DNA from 4 places in the Aquabacter albus genome. Region 1 is predicted to be linked to each of the others. Evidence: riboswitches for the same ligand, from Rfam matches in the RefSeq annotation. Region 1 holds a riboswitch; each other region holds the start of a gene.
What was found. Region 1 has a riboswitch for cobalamin ahead of ABLE91_RS13825 (CbtB domain-containing protein). Riboswitches for the same ligand answer to the same signal wherever they lie in the genome.
Positions count from the first base shown of each region.

Region 2: it holds a riboswitch for cobalamin, as region 1 does, so the genes downstream of both, ABLE91_RS04655 (ribonucleoside-diphosphate reductase subunit alpha) here and ABLE91_RS13825 (CbtB domain-containing protein) in region 1, are expected to answer to the same signal.
Region 3: it holds a riboswitch for cobalamin, as region 1 does, so the genes downstream of both, ABLE91_RS03935 (DUF1636 domain-containing protein) here and ABLE91_RS13825 (CbtB domain-containing protein) in region 1, are expected to answer to the same signal.
Region 4: it holds a riboswitch for cobalamin, as region 1 does, so the genes downstream of both, metE (5-methyltetrahydropteroyltriglutamate--homocysteine S-methyltransferase) here and ABLE91_RS13825 (CbtB domain-containing protein) in region 1, are expected to answer to the same signal.

Region 1 is NZ_JBDZDT010000005.1:233,731-236,971, reverse strand. It holds gene cobU (bifunctional adenosylcobinamide kinase/adenosylcobinamide-phosphate guanylyltransferase) at 1-343, opposite strand, end outside; gene ABLE91_RS13830 (CbtA family protein) at 340-1,083, opposite strand; gene ABLE91_RS13825 (CbtB domain-containing protein) at 1,096-1,281, opposite strand; cobalamin riboswitch at 1,331-1,526, opposite strand; gene rfaE1 (D-glycero-beta-D-manno-heptose-7-phosphate kinase) at 1,580-3,016, opposite strand; gene rfaD (ADP-glyceromanno-heptose 6-epimerase) at 3,026-3,241, opposite strand, start outside.
Region 2 is NZ_JBDZDT010000002.1:348,556-351,796, forward strand. It holds gene ABLE91_RS04655 (ribonucleoside-diphosphate reductase subunit alpha) at 1-1,145, opposite strand, end outside; cobalamin riboswitch at 1,262-1,481, opposite strand; cobalamin riboswitch at 1,582-1,792, shown strand; gene ABLE91_RS04660 (TonB-dependent receptor plug domain-containing protein) at 1,900-3,241, shown strand, end outside.
Region 3 is NZ_JBDZDT010000002.1:180,818-184,058, reverse strand. It holds gene ABLE91_RS03940 (Rne/Rng family ribonuclease) at 1-691, shown strand, start outside; cobalamin riboswitch at 841-1,062, shown strand; gene ABLE91_RS03935 (DUF1636 domain-containing protein) at 1,224-1,580, shown strand; gene cobW (cobalamin biosynthesis protein CobW) at 1,577-2,623, shown strand; gene cobN (cobaltochelatase subunit CobN) at 2,641-3,241, shown strand, end outside.
Region 4 is NZ_JBDZDT010000002.1:342,046-345,286, reverse strand. It holds gene zigA (zinc metallochaperone GTPase ZigA) at 1-830, opposite strand, end outside; cobalamin riboswitch at 980-1,204, shown strand; gene metE (5-methyltetrahydropteroyltriglutamate--homocysteine S-methyltransferase) at 1,312-3,241, shown strand, end outside.

The DNA.
Region 1 (3,241 bases):
GCGCGGAAACCAGCCGCTCCTGTTCCGCCTCAAGATCATGATCCGCCAGTAAGTGATTGGTCAGCCACAAGGTCAGGCAGTCTACGAGCACGGGGGCGTCCGGCGGAAGCTCCGCCAGAAGGTCAGCTACGTCGAAGGGATGATCGTGGGTCCGCCAGCGCGTGTCACGTCTTGAGCGATGCAGCGCGATGCGATCCGCCATCTCGGCATCGAGCGCCTGCGCCGTCGCCACATAAACATAGGGCGGCGGCGCGGCTTCGATCAGGGCTTCGGCATAACCGCTCTTGCCGGAGCGCGCCCCGCCAAGCACCAGCACGCGGCGGGCGCGCGGCCCGGCCGTCATGGCTGGGCGCCGGCCATCCTTGCGCGGACGAGGCCGGCGACGCCGCCGAGGATCGCCCAGAACAGGAAGCTCGTGACCACCACCGCGACGACGAAATTGTGCGCCAGATCGTGGGGCACGGGAGTTTCGAAGTTCTCCGGCTGCGGCGCGCCGATGAAATGCGGCGCCGCAATCAAAGCGAGCGCGGCGATCACCGCCGGCAGCGAGCGGCCATAGGCGATGAGCGCGATGCCCCCGGCGGTGGCTGCCGCTGTGGCGGTCCACCAGAGCTGCCGGGGACCCAACTCCGCCGCCGGCATGGCGGGAAGCTCGGGCGGAAGGCCGAGGCTGGGCGCCAGCGTGAAGGCGGCAAAGCCCGCGAGGCCCCAGAGGAGCCCGTCGCGCCAGCCGGTGAGCCCGCCCGCGAGTTCTGAAGCGGCGACGAGAAGCAGCGCGAAGCCGATGGCGCCAACGACATTCGCCGCCAGCGTGAAGGCCATGCGCTCGAACCCATCCGCCGGCTGCCAGCCGCCTTCGTCATGGTCATGGGCGGCCGCGGTGTCATGGCTATGCGCGGGCGTTGCGGCGTCATGGGTATGGGTCGCGGGCGCGGCGGCTTCGGCTTCGGCTTCGGCTTCCTCATAGGTCTCGGCCTTGAGGATCAGCGGAACGGTCGCGGCCTGCTGGAAGACGGTCATGGCAATGCCGGAGAATAGGCCGGCGGCCGCCGCCACGAAGACGATGGTGCGGAACAACGACATGTCGGCCCCCTGTCAGTGGCAGGGGAAGCCGGTCGAATGCCTGTAGTCGTGGGCCGCGTTATGGACCACTTCCATATGGGAGAAGCCGACGCCGCCCACCACGAAGAGACCCAGCAGCGCGGCGAAGGTGATCTGCAGCGTGCGCGACGCGACGGATTTGCCGGCGAGGTCCTGGGAAACCTGGTTCTGCGTGCTCATCTTCATCTCCTGGCCCTCCCTCCGAGGGCTGACTGGAAGCGCCCATGACTGGGCTCGCGCGCCTTCGGCAGGTCTCCTGGCTCGCGGTTCATCGCCTCTCCCCAGCCTTCCCGGAACGCATGTTCCAGTGGCGCTGCGGGGAGCGCTCACCGCCGACAGTTGCGGGGGCAGCCGCGGCTTTGGGACAGGTCCCGCACCGCATTCCCTTTTGATCCCCGAAGGGAACCGACGACTCTTCGACTATATAGGCCCGCGCGTGCGCCGCAACGGGAGCGGGGCGATTTATTGCCGAGGCGCCTCAGGACCGCGCCTTCGCCACCAAAGACGAGGTGGAGCGGCCCGCGATCAGGTTCGCCAGCACAAGGCGCCCGCCATTGGCAGTCACCACGTCCGCGCCCACCACCTCCTCGGGCTTGTAGTCGGCGCCCTTCACCAGCACGTCGGGCAGCAGGGCCGTGATGGTCTCAAGGGGCGTGTCCTCGTCGAACAGCACCACGAGGTCCACGCAGCGCATGGCGCCGATGACCCTGGCCCGCGCGGCTTCGTCCTGGAGCGGGCGCGTCGGCCCCTTCAGGCGCTGCGTGGAGGCATCCGTGTTGAGCGCCACCACCAGCCGGTCGCCCTCGGCGGCGGCGGCCTCCAGCAGCGCCACATGGCCGGGATGCAGCAGGTCGAAGCAGCCATTGGTGAAGACCACGCTCGCCCCGCCCGCCCGCCAGCGGGCGATGATCTCCTTCGCCCGCTCCAGCGAGACGAGGGCGCCCGGCGTCTCCATCTGCGGCAAGGCGCGGCCGAGGGCGGCGGCCAGCTCGGCGCGGGTGACGACGGCGGTGCCGAGCTTGCCCACGGCGATGGCCGCCGCCGCATTGGCGATGCGCACGCAGGTTTCCAGCGGCTCGCCGGAGGCGAGCGACATGGCCAGCGCCGCGAGGGCCGTGTCCCCTGCCCCCGAGACGTCGAAGACTTCGCGCGCCTCGGCGGGCACGTGCAGCACGGCGCCGTCGCGGCGCCAGAGGGTCATGCCCTTCTCGGCGCGCGTCACCAGCACATCGCCGCCGAACTGCGCGGCGGCGGCGGCAGCGGCAGCGGCCGCCTGCTCGTCGGTGGTATCAGGCAGGCCGGTGGCGTCCGCCAGTTCCCGGCGGTTGGGCGTCACCAGGGCCGCGCCGCGATAGGCCTCGAAGGTGCGGCGCTTGGGATCAACGATGACAGGCACGCCCCGCGCCTCGGCCTCTTTCATGATGGCCGCGATCACCCGGTCGCCCAGGACGCCCTTGGCATAATCGGAGAGCACGGCGACCCGGCATTGCGCGATGGCCGCACGGGCGGCGGCGATGAGGCGGGCTTCCACCTCAGGGGAGGCAGGGCTCGCATCTTCGGCATCGATGCGGACGATCTGCTGGCGCCCGCTCATCACCCGCGTCTTGGTGATGGTGGGGCGCGCCGGGTCGGCCACGAGATCGAGCGAAATGTCGGGAAAGGCGGCCAGCGCTTCGCGCAGCTCTCCGGCGCGGGCATCCGCACCCACGAGGCCCACCAGATGCACCGGCGCGCCCATGGCGGCCGCATTGGCGGCCACATTGGCCGCCCCGCCGGGCACCAGCCTGTCCATGCCATGCACCACCACCGGCACCGGCGCCTCAGGGGAGATGCGGGAGACCGAGCCGATCACATAATGATCGACGATCACGTCGCCGATGACGGCGATCGGGCCGGGCCGGGCATCAGCGAGCATGGCGCGCCCTCACCCGTTCTTGCCGCGCAGGTGGCCGGTCACATACTGGTGCACGCCGTCCTCCAGCGAGGTGAAGGGCTGGGAGAAACCGGCGGCGCGCAGCTTCGACATGTCGGCCTGGGTGAAATACTGGTAGGCGCCCCGGATGGCCTCGGGCATGTCCACATAGTGGATCAGCGGCTCCTTGCCGGCCGCCGCGAACACCGCGCGGGCTAGGTCCGCAAA
Region 2 (3,241 bases), on a different contig from region 1:
TCGAGGTCGTCCGCGACCGTGGTGAGGAAGCAGGAGGAGAGCTGCTGGCGCAGCGTGCCGGAATTGAACAGGGTCGGCGTCGAGGCCATGAAGTCGAAGGAGGAGAGGAGGCCGTAGAATTCGATGGCCTTCGCCTCCCGGTCGATCTCGCGCACAGCGAGCCCCATGGCGACGCGCATAAAGAAGGCCTGGGACAGTTCGAAGCGCGTGCCGCGCACGTGCAGGAAGTAGCGGTCATAGAGGGTCTGGAGACCGAGGAAGTCGAAGGCGAGATCCCGCTCCGGCTTCAGCGCTGCGGCGAGGCGCGGGAGGTCGAAGCGGGCCAGTTCCGGGTCCAACAACTCGGCCGCGACGCCGGCTTTCACGAAGCCGAGGAAATAGTCGCCATAGCGGCCTGCCATCTCCTCATGGGTCGCTTCGTCGGCGCGCCCGGCGATGAAGCTCAACGCCTCCCGACGCAGCTTGTCCAGCAGCAGGCGGGCGCTGACCTTGGTGTAGTTGGGCTCCGTCTCGATAAGGGTGCGGGCGGCGAGGATCGGCGCGAGGCCGAGCTCGTCCGCGGAGATGCCGTCATAGAGGTTCCGCCGGGTCTCTCCGAGCACGGTTTCCCGCGAGACGCCATCGAGGCCCTCGCAGGCTTCGCGCACCACGGCATCGAGCCGCGCCGTGTCGAGGGGAACGAGCGCGCCGTCCGCCGCCTTCATGCGCAGGGCGGGCACGGCTGACGCGGCGGGCGCATCCGTCTTCGCACGTTCCCGGGCACGCTCCTCGCGATAGAGCACATAGGCGCGGGCCACCTTGTGGTGCTCGCCGCGCATCAGGGCCAGTTCCGCCTGGTCCTGGATGTCCTCGATATGGAAGGTGCGGCCGCCCTCCGCGCGACGGGTGAGCCCCGCCACGATCTGAGCCGTCAGATCGGCGACGGCGTCATGGACGCGGCGCGAGGCGGCGGCGCTGCTGCCTTCCACGGCGAGGAACGCCTTGGTGAGGGCAACGGAGATCTTGGAGGCGTCGAACGGCGTGACCGCGCCGTTGCGGCGGATCACCTGATAGCCCGGTTCCGAGGCTGTCCGGGCGCCCGGCGCAGGCTGTGCGGGGACGAGGATCGCGTCCGAGGGACGCACGGTTTCGATCTGGAGAGACATCGGCTTGGACCCCAAAAGTTGGGGGCAAAGGCCGAGCGGATGCGCGAGGGAAGATCGCCTCGGGCATGAAGCCCCCAGCGACAGCCAAGCGTTCCACCGGGGCACCCCGCCCGAGGACGTTCATCGAGGTCGCGGCAGGTCTCCTGGCTCGCGGGTCGTCGCCTCAAGTCCGGCCTTCCCGGGATCGCTCCCAGTGACTCTGATGGACCTTGGCTCGCCGCTTACAGTTGCGGGGGCAGCGCCGGCATTGGTTCGACCCTTTCGGGCGGTCCCGCACCGGCTTCCCTCTTAGCTCTCGCTCTTGCGAGTCGAGAGACCGTGACCACCACATCTAGCAGCATGGTTGCGATGGCTGTCAATATGTGGGGATGATGAATCGGAGCAGACATGTCTCATCCACCGCCGAAGCGGATGGTTGACCGTGAATGAGCAGCCCTCTACCGTCACCGTGACGGTTCCCTAACGGGACGAAAAAGGGAACGCGGTGAGGAGGGTGCCCGGAGACGGGGATCCGACGATGCCGCGGCTGCCCCCGCAACTGTAAGCGGCGAGTCCTTCGTCACACGCCACTGGGCTTCGGCCTGGGAAGGCGACGAGATGGACGCTGACCCGCGAGCCAGGAGACCTGCCGTCAGCCGTGGTCACGCGCGAGCACGTCGGGCGGGGTGTCCTGATGGTGGTTAATCCCAGCAGCTTTCCGGCCGCAGGGGAGCCTCGTTCGCGGTGACGGACCACTCGTCCCGCTGAGGCCATCATGCCTTCCGCTTTGTTTCGTCACGCCCGCGCCGCCGCGCGCCGTCCCGTGCTCGCTGCCCTCCTCCTGTCGTCGGCTTCGGGGCTCGCTCATGCCCAGTCCCCGGCACCCGGCGGCACCGCCCAGCAGCCCATCGACCTTCCCGAAGTGGTGGTGAGCGCCACCGGCATCCCGACCCCGGCGAACCGGATCGCCTCCTCGGTTAGCGTCGTCACCGCCGAGGACATCGAGCGCCAGCAGCTGCGCACCGTGCCCCAGGTGCTGCAATCGCTTCCCGGTCTCAACGTGGTGCAGACTGGCGGACCGGGCGGGCAGACTTCGGTCTTCATCCGCGGCACCAATTCCAACCATGTGAAGGTGCTGATCGACGGCATCGATGCGGGCAACCCCTCGACCCCCAACGGTGCCTTCGACTTCGGCCAGCTCCTCGCCACCGATCTCGCCCGCATCGAGGTGCTGCGTGGGCCACAGAGCGGTCTCTACGGCTCGGACGCCATCGGCGGCGTCATCTCCATCACCACCAAGAAGGGCGAGGGCCCGCCGAAATTCTTCGGCTATGTGGAAGGGGGCTCGCTCGGCACCTTCAACCAGGCGGCGGCGGTGAGCGGGTCGACGGAGCGGCTTTCCTACTCCTTCAACGTCACCCATTTCTCCTCGACGGATATTCCGGTGACCCCGCCCGGAATCATCCCGCCGGGCTATCCAAACAATCCCAACGCCTATGACAACTGGACCTATTCGACGCGCCTCGACCTCCAGATGACGGATAATCTGGCGCTCAACTTCGTCGCCCGCTACATCGACAGCCAACTCGCCTTCACGCCGGACATCTATCCCCCGCCGCTGTTCGAGGGCATCCCGGCCCCGCAGACTTCCACCAGCCTCAATTCCATGTTCTTCACCAAGGGCGAGGGCGTGTGGAGCGCGCTCGACGGCGTACTCCACACCACGTTCGGGGTGAGCGCCATGAACACCTCGAACCCGACCGTGGGGCCGAACCTGTCCGTGAACGGCCAGTATGAGGGCGACCGGCAGACCTATTACCTGCGCTCCAACCTCGCCGCCGCCGCCGGGCAGAACCTCATTGCCGGCGTGGAGCGGCGGAACGAGAGCATGACCTCGTCCACCCAATACACGGAGATGAGCGCATCGACCGGCGACACCGGCGCCTATGCGGAATGGCAGGGCACGTTCGGCGATCGGTTCTTCGGCGCGGCGAACGTCCGCTATGACAGCGACGACACCTTCGGCGACCACTCGACCTTCCGCCTTGCCCCCGGCTTCCTCATTCCCGAGACGGGGACCACCATCAAGGGCAGCTACGGCACCGGCTTCAAGGCGC
Region 3 (3,241 bases), on a different contig from region 1:
CAACAACCGCCGCAAGCGCCGCCGCCGGCGCCGTCGTGGCGGCGAGCGCGAGGGCGAGCCCCGCGAGGCGCGGCCCGAGGGCGAAGCCGCCGAGGAGGGCGATGAGCCCGCCGGCGAAGGCGAGGCCGAAGAGGGCGACGAGGACGAGCGCGGCGAAGGCCGCGGGACGGAGGCCGATCGCCGGCGCCGTCGGCGCGGCCGTCGTGGCGGCCGTCGCAACCGGCGCGAGGGCGAGGATGCCCCGCTCCAGGCCGATGGCGAAGGCAGTGAAGGCGAGGCCGGAGAGGATGACGGCGGCGCCGAAGACGATGCCGTGATCCACGTCTCCATCGAGCCGCTGGCCGGCGCGCCGGAATCCGTGGCCGAGATCAGCGCTCCCACCCCGGAGCCGGCACCGCCCGCCCCGGCCCCCACGGCCCCGGAGCTTCCCGCCGCCGAAGAGCCCAAGCCGACCCGCCGCCGGTCCACGGTGCGCGAGAAGGCGCCGGTGGTCGGCAGCCTGGTGCCCGAGCCCGCGCCCGTCGCCGAGACTGCCGGCGAAGAGACCTCCGGCGTGGAGACCGCCTCGGTCCCCGTCGCCGATGCGGACATCGTCGCCGCACCGGTTCAGGAAACCTCTGCTCCGGCCCAGGACCTGCCGCCCGAAAAGCGCCGCTCCGGCTGGTGGCAGCGCAAGCTGTTCGGCGAGTGAGCCTCTAGGAACAGCGGTCATCCCCGGGCTTGACCCGGGGATCTCCAGGAATGACGGGAGATGGCCGGGTCAAGCCCGGCCATGACGGCTGGGAGGTTACGGCTTCCCGGGCAACCTGCCCTGAGATTGACTTCCCTCCCCGCCCACCCTTTAGTGGCCCGGTCGAAGGTTCCGGTCCGGCAGAGTCGGATCGGTGAAGAGGGAATGCGGTGCGGCGCGAGGAAGCGCCAATGCCGCGGCTGCCCCCGCAACTGTAAGCGGAGAGTCTCGACCGAAAAGCCACTGGAGACCGGCCGCGCCGGCCCCTCCGGGAAGGCGGCCCGAGACGGTGACCCGCGAGCCAGGAGACCTGCCCTCGACACAATCGCGCGCCGGGCGGGGTGCCCTGGCAAGGCGGTTTTGCGTCGGCTTTGGCGCGCTTTCCGCACCCGCAGGACCCGCTTTGGAGCGACCCGCGCCCACCGAGACGCCCGACGACCGGCCCGATGACACGGCCTCCGCAGGCCCGCGCGATGCGGCGCCCGCCGTCACCCTGTTCGTCTGCCAGACCTGCCGCACGCCCGGCACGCCGCCCGAGGATGCGCCCCAGGGCGCCCGCCTCGCGGAGGCTGTGCGCGCCGCCGCCCATGACCCTGATGTGGAGGTGAAGCCGGTGCGCTGCCTCTCCAACTGCAAGCGCGGCCTTTCCGCCGCCATGGTCCGGGCCGGCGGCTGGTCCTACGTGTTCGGCGATCTCACCCCTGCGTCCGCGCCCGACCTTCTCGCGGGCGCTACCCTCTTCGCCGGCTCCACCGACGGCCTCATGCCGTGGCGCGGCCGGCCCGACTGCCTCAAGCGCGGCATGATCGCCCGCGTGCCGCCCCTCTTCTTCACCGAGGAACCCCGATGACCAGCCTCGCCCGCGTCCCCTGCACCATCGTCACCGGCTTCCTCGGCGCCGGGAAGACGACCCTCATCCGCCACATCCTCGAGAATGCCGGGGGGCGGAAGCTCGCTGTGATCGTCAATGAATTCGGCGACGTGGGCATAGACGGCGAGATCCTGAAGGGCTGCGGCATCGAGAGCTGCCCGGAGGAGAATATCGTCGAACTCTCCAATGGCTGCCTGTGCTGCACCGTGGCGGATGATTTCGTGCCGGCCCTGGACAAGATTCTCGCCCGCCCCGGCATCGACCACATCCTCATCGAGACCTCCGGCCTCGCTCTGCCCAAGCCGCTGGTGCAGGCGTTTCATTGGCCGGCCATCAAGAGCCGCGTGACCGTGGATGGCGTGGTGGCGGTGGTGGATGGCCCCGCGCTTGCCGAAGGCCGTGTCGCCGATGATCTCTCCGCCCTCGCCGCCCAGCGCGCGGCGGACGACACGCTCGACCATGACGATCCCGTGGAAGAGGTGTTCGAGGACCAGATCGCCTGCGCCGACCTCGTCATCATCGCCAAGTCCGACCTTCTGGACGCGGCCGGCGCGGAAATCGCAGCCGCCCGCGTGGCGGCGGTACTGCCCCGCGCGGTGTCCGTGGTGCGTGCGGCAGGCGGAAAGGTGGACCCGGCCATCCTGCTCGGCCTCGGCGTAGGCACCGAGGACGAGATCGAGAACCGCAAGACCCATCATGACGACGAGCTGGACCACGACCACGACGATTTCGATAGCTTCGTCCTTCCCATTCCCGAGATCGCCGAGCCGGCGGCGCTGGCTGCGCGCGTCTCGGAAGCCGCCGCTCTGCCCGGCGTGCTGCGGGTGAAGGGGTTTGCCAGCGTCTCCGGCAAGCCCATGCGCCTCCTCGTGCAGGGGGTGGGCACCCGCGTCTCGCACCAGTTCGACCGCGCCTGGGGGCCGAACGAGGCCCGCAGGGGCGCGCTGGTGGTGATCGGGCTGAAGGGCTTCGACCGGAACGCCGTGGAAGAGGCGGTGCTGGCGGTTACGCCCGCCGCCTGAAGGTTTAGAGTGGGCTGATGCATCTTCTTTCGAGCACATCGGCCACCATCGAGGATCTGGCGGAGCCCATCGACCTCCGCCAGCCCCCGGCCGACCTGCTCGCGCTCTCCTTCACCGACAGCGACCTGCTGGCGCTCGGCGCCGCATGGCGGGCGGAGCGGGCGACGCTGCCGAGCCTGCGCCTCGCGCGCCTGAAGGATCTGCGCCACCCCATGTCCGTGGACCTCTGGCTGGAGCGCTCCGCGCGCCACGCCAAGGTGATCGTGGCGCGGGTTCTGGGTGGGCTCGACTGGTGGCGCTACGGGGCGGAGCGGCTGTCAGCTCTGGCCTGGGCGCAAGGGATCAAGCTGGCGCTGCTGCCGGGGGAAGACCAGGACGACCACCGCCTCGCGGCCCTTTCGACTTTGGAGCGGGAGGAGTGGGCCTTGTGGCTCGCTTATTTCCGCGCCGGCGGCCCGGACAATATGCGCGCCTTGCTGCGGCTGATGGCGGGGCAGGCGGAGGTCCTGCCACCGCGGGATGTGCCGGCGGCGGCATTTTATTCTTCTCGTTCTCCGTCATGGCCGGACTTGATCCGGCCATCTCCCGCAGAACCGGGTGCGGCCGGATCCCCAAGAG
Region 4 (3,241 bases), on a different contig from region 1:
TTGAACTTTTCAGGATGGAACGGCCGGCGCGCACGGTAGACGAAGCTGGAAACCCCGTACTCCTCCGTCTCCGGGACATGATCGCGAAACCCGTTCAGCTCCTTGAACCAGACCGGATGCTGGCTCGCCTTCTCGAAATCGAAGCGCCCGGTCCCGAGAACCTCCTTGAGCGCCACCCGCGCATGGTCCGTCTCGATAAGCCGCGCGTCGGGATTCAGCGCCTTCACCACGCCGCGCACGTCCCTCAGGCGCTCCGGCGCGAGATCGGAGACCTTGTTGAGCACGATCACGTCGGCGAACTCGATCTGGTCGGTCAGCAGGTCCACCAGCGTGCGCGCGTCCTCCTCCCCCGCCGTCTCGCCGCGGTCGCTCAGGAAGTCCCGGCTGCCGAAATCCTTCAGGAGGTTCGCCGCGTCCACCACCGTGACCATGGTGTCGAGCCGGGCCACATCCGAGAGGGAGACGCCGTCTTCGTCCCGGAAGTCGAAGGTGGCGGCCACGGGAAGCGGCTCGGCGATGCCGGTGGATTCGATCAGCAGATAATCGAAGCGCCCTTCCCCGGCGAGCCGGCGCACTTCGGCGAGAAGGTCGTCCCTCAGGGTGCAGCAGATGCAGCCGTTGGTCATCTCCACCAGTTTCTCCTCGGTGTGAGAGAGATTGGCTCCTCCCACCCGCACCAGTTCCGCGTCGATGTTCACCTCCGACATGTCGTTGACGATGACCGCGACCCGCAGGCCTTCGCGGTTGGCCAGCACATGATTGAGCAAAGTCGTCTTGCCTGCGCCGAGGAAGCCGGAGAGGACGGTGACGGGAAGCCGGGCATCGCGCATGGGCGCCTCCTTTAAATGATATAATGTATCAATTACGCAGTGAGCGGAGAGAAGGCAACGGACTTATGCACCCTCGATAAGAAATAGGACCGCGAAATCACGATATAAAGATGTCTTTATATCTTACTTGACGACAGCGATTTCCCCCGGCACATTGAACGCGTCGTGGTTCCCTGGGCCGTTTCGGCGCCAGGGCTAAGAGGGAAGCCGGTGCGGCAAGATTCTCATCTGGGAATCCCGCCAAAGCCGGAGCTGCCCCCGCAACTGTAAGCGGTGAGCCGAAGTCCATCAGTGTCACTGGGAGCGATCCCGGGAAGGCCGGACCAAGGCGACGACCCGCGAGCCAGGAGACCTGCCCCGACACCATATCGTCCTCGGGCGGGGTGTCCCGGTGGTGCGCTTTTGGCTCCGCGGGCGCATGCCGTCCATGGCCCGAACGCCTTCCGCCATGGCCTTTGCCCAAACCTCAAGGGCTTGAGCCATGACCCCATCCTCCATCCCCGTCGCAACGTTGGGCACGCCGCGCATCGGTCCGCGCCGCGAGCTGAAGACCGCGCTTGAGAGCTTCTGGTCGGGCAAGTCCGACGAGGCCACCCTGCTCGCGACCGCCGCTTCGCTGCGCGCGGCGAACTGGGACCGCCAGAAGGCGCTTGGCGTCTCCGTCATCCCCTCCAACGACTTCTCGCTCTACGATCAGTTGCTGGACACCGGCGTCATGGTGGGCGCCATCCCGCAGGCCTATGGCTGGACGGGCGGGAAGGTCCCGCTCGCCACCTATTTCGCCATGGCGCGCGGCGCCGAGGGCGGCTCGCACGACCATTCCTGCACCCATGGGCATGACCACGGCCATGGCGTTCCGGCCCAGGAAATGACGAAGTGGTTCGACACCAACTACCACTACATGGTGCCGGAATTCTCCGCCGAGCAGACCTTCACGCTTGCCTCCCTCAAGGCGGTGGACGAGTTCCTGGAGGCGAGGTCTCTCGGCCACCACACCCGCCCCGTCCTGCTCGGCCCCGTCACCTATCTCAAGCTCGGCAAGAGCAAGGATCCCGCGCTCGATCCCCTGTCCCTCCTTCCCCGTCTGATGCCGGTCTATATCGATGTGCTGCGGCGCCTTGCGGCAAACGGCGCGGACTGGGTGCAGATGGACGAGCCCTGCCTCGTCCTCGATCTCGACACCGCGACGCAGCTCGCTTTGCGGGACGCCTACGGCATGATCGCCTATGCGCTGCCGAGCCTGAAGGTCATGCTGACCACCTATTTCGGCGGCCTCGGCGACAATCTCCATACGGCGCTCTCGCTGCCCGTCGCCGGGCTTCACCTCGATCTCGTGCGGGCACCTGAACAGCTCGATGCGGTGCTGGAGAAGGCGCCGCGCGGGCTTGTCCTGTCACTCGGCGTCATTGACGGCCGCAACATCTGGCGCGCCGACCTTCCGGCGCTGCTGGACCGCCTGGAAAGGGCGGTCACCCGTCGCGGCACCGACCATCTCCAGATCGCCCCGTCCTGCTCGCTGCTCCACGTCCCCATCGACCTCGAACTGGAACCGGACCTCGATCCAGACCTGAAGTCCTGGCTCTCCTTCTCCGTCCAGAAGATGGACGAGTTGGCGACGCTGGGCACCGCGCTCGGCGGAGGCCGCGACCGCGTGAAGGACAAGCTCGCGGCGTCCGCCCAGGCTGCCGCCGCGCGCAAGGCCTCGCCGAAGGTCCATGACCCGGACGTCACGGCCCGGGCCGCTTCCGTCGCCACCGTCCTGAAGCACCGCGACAGCGCCTTCGCTGTTCGCGCGCAGGCCCAGCGGCAGCGCTTCAATCTGCCCGCCTTCCCGACCACCACCATCGGCTCCTTCCCGCAGACGCCGGAAGTCCGCAAAGCCCGCTCCGCTTATGCCAAGGGCACGCTGGACGATGCCGCCTACGCGCAGTTCCTGCGCGAGGAAACCGAGCGCACGGTGCGCTGGCAGGAGGAGATCGGCCTCGACGTGCTCGTCCATGGGGAGTTCGAGCGCAACGACATGGTGCAGTATTTCGGCGAGCAGCTTTCCGGCTTCGCCTTCACGAGGCATGGCTGGGTGCAGAGCTATGGCTCGCGCTATGTGCGACCGCCCGTCCTGTTCGGCGACGTCTCCCGGCCGGAGCCGATGACGGTGGAGTGGTGGAGCTATGCCCAATCCCTCACGGACAAGCCCATGAAGGGCATGCTGACGGGCCCCGTCACCATCCTCAACTGGTCCTTCGTGCGGAACGATGTTCCCCGCAGCACCGCCTGCCGCCAGATCGCGCTCGCCATCCGCGATGAGGTGCAGGATCTGGAGACCGCCGGCGCGGCCATGATCCAGATCGACGAGGCCGCGCTCCGCGAGGGCCTGCCGCTCCGCAAGTCGGAATGGAAGACCTATCTCGACT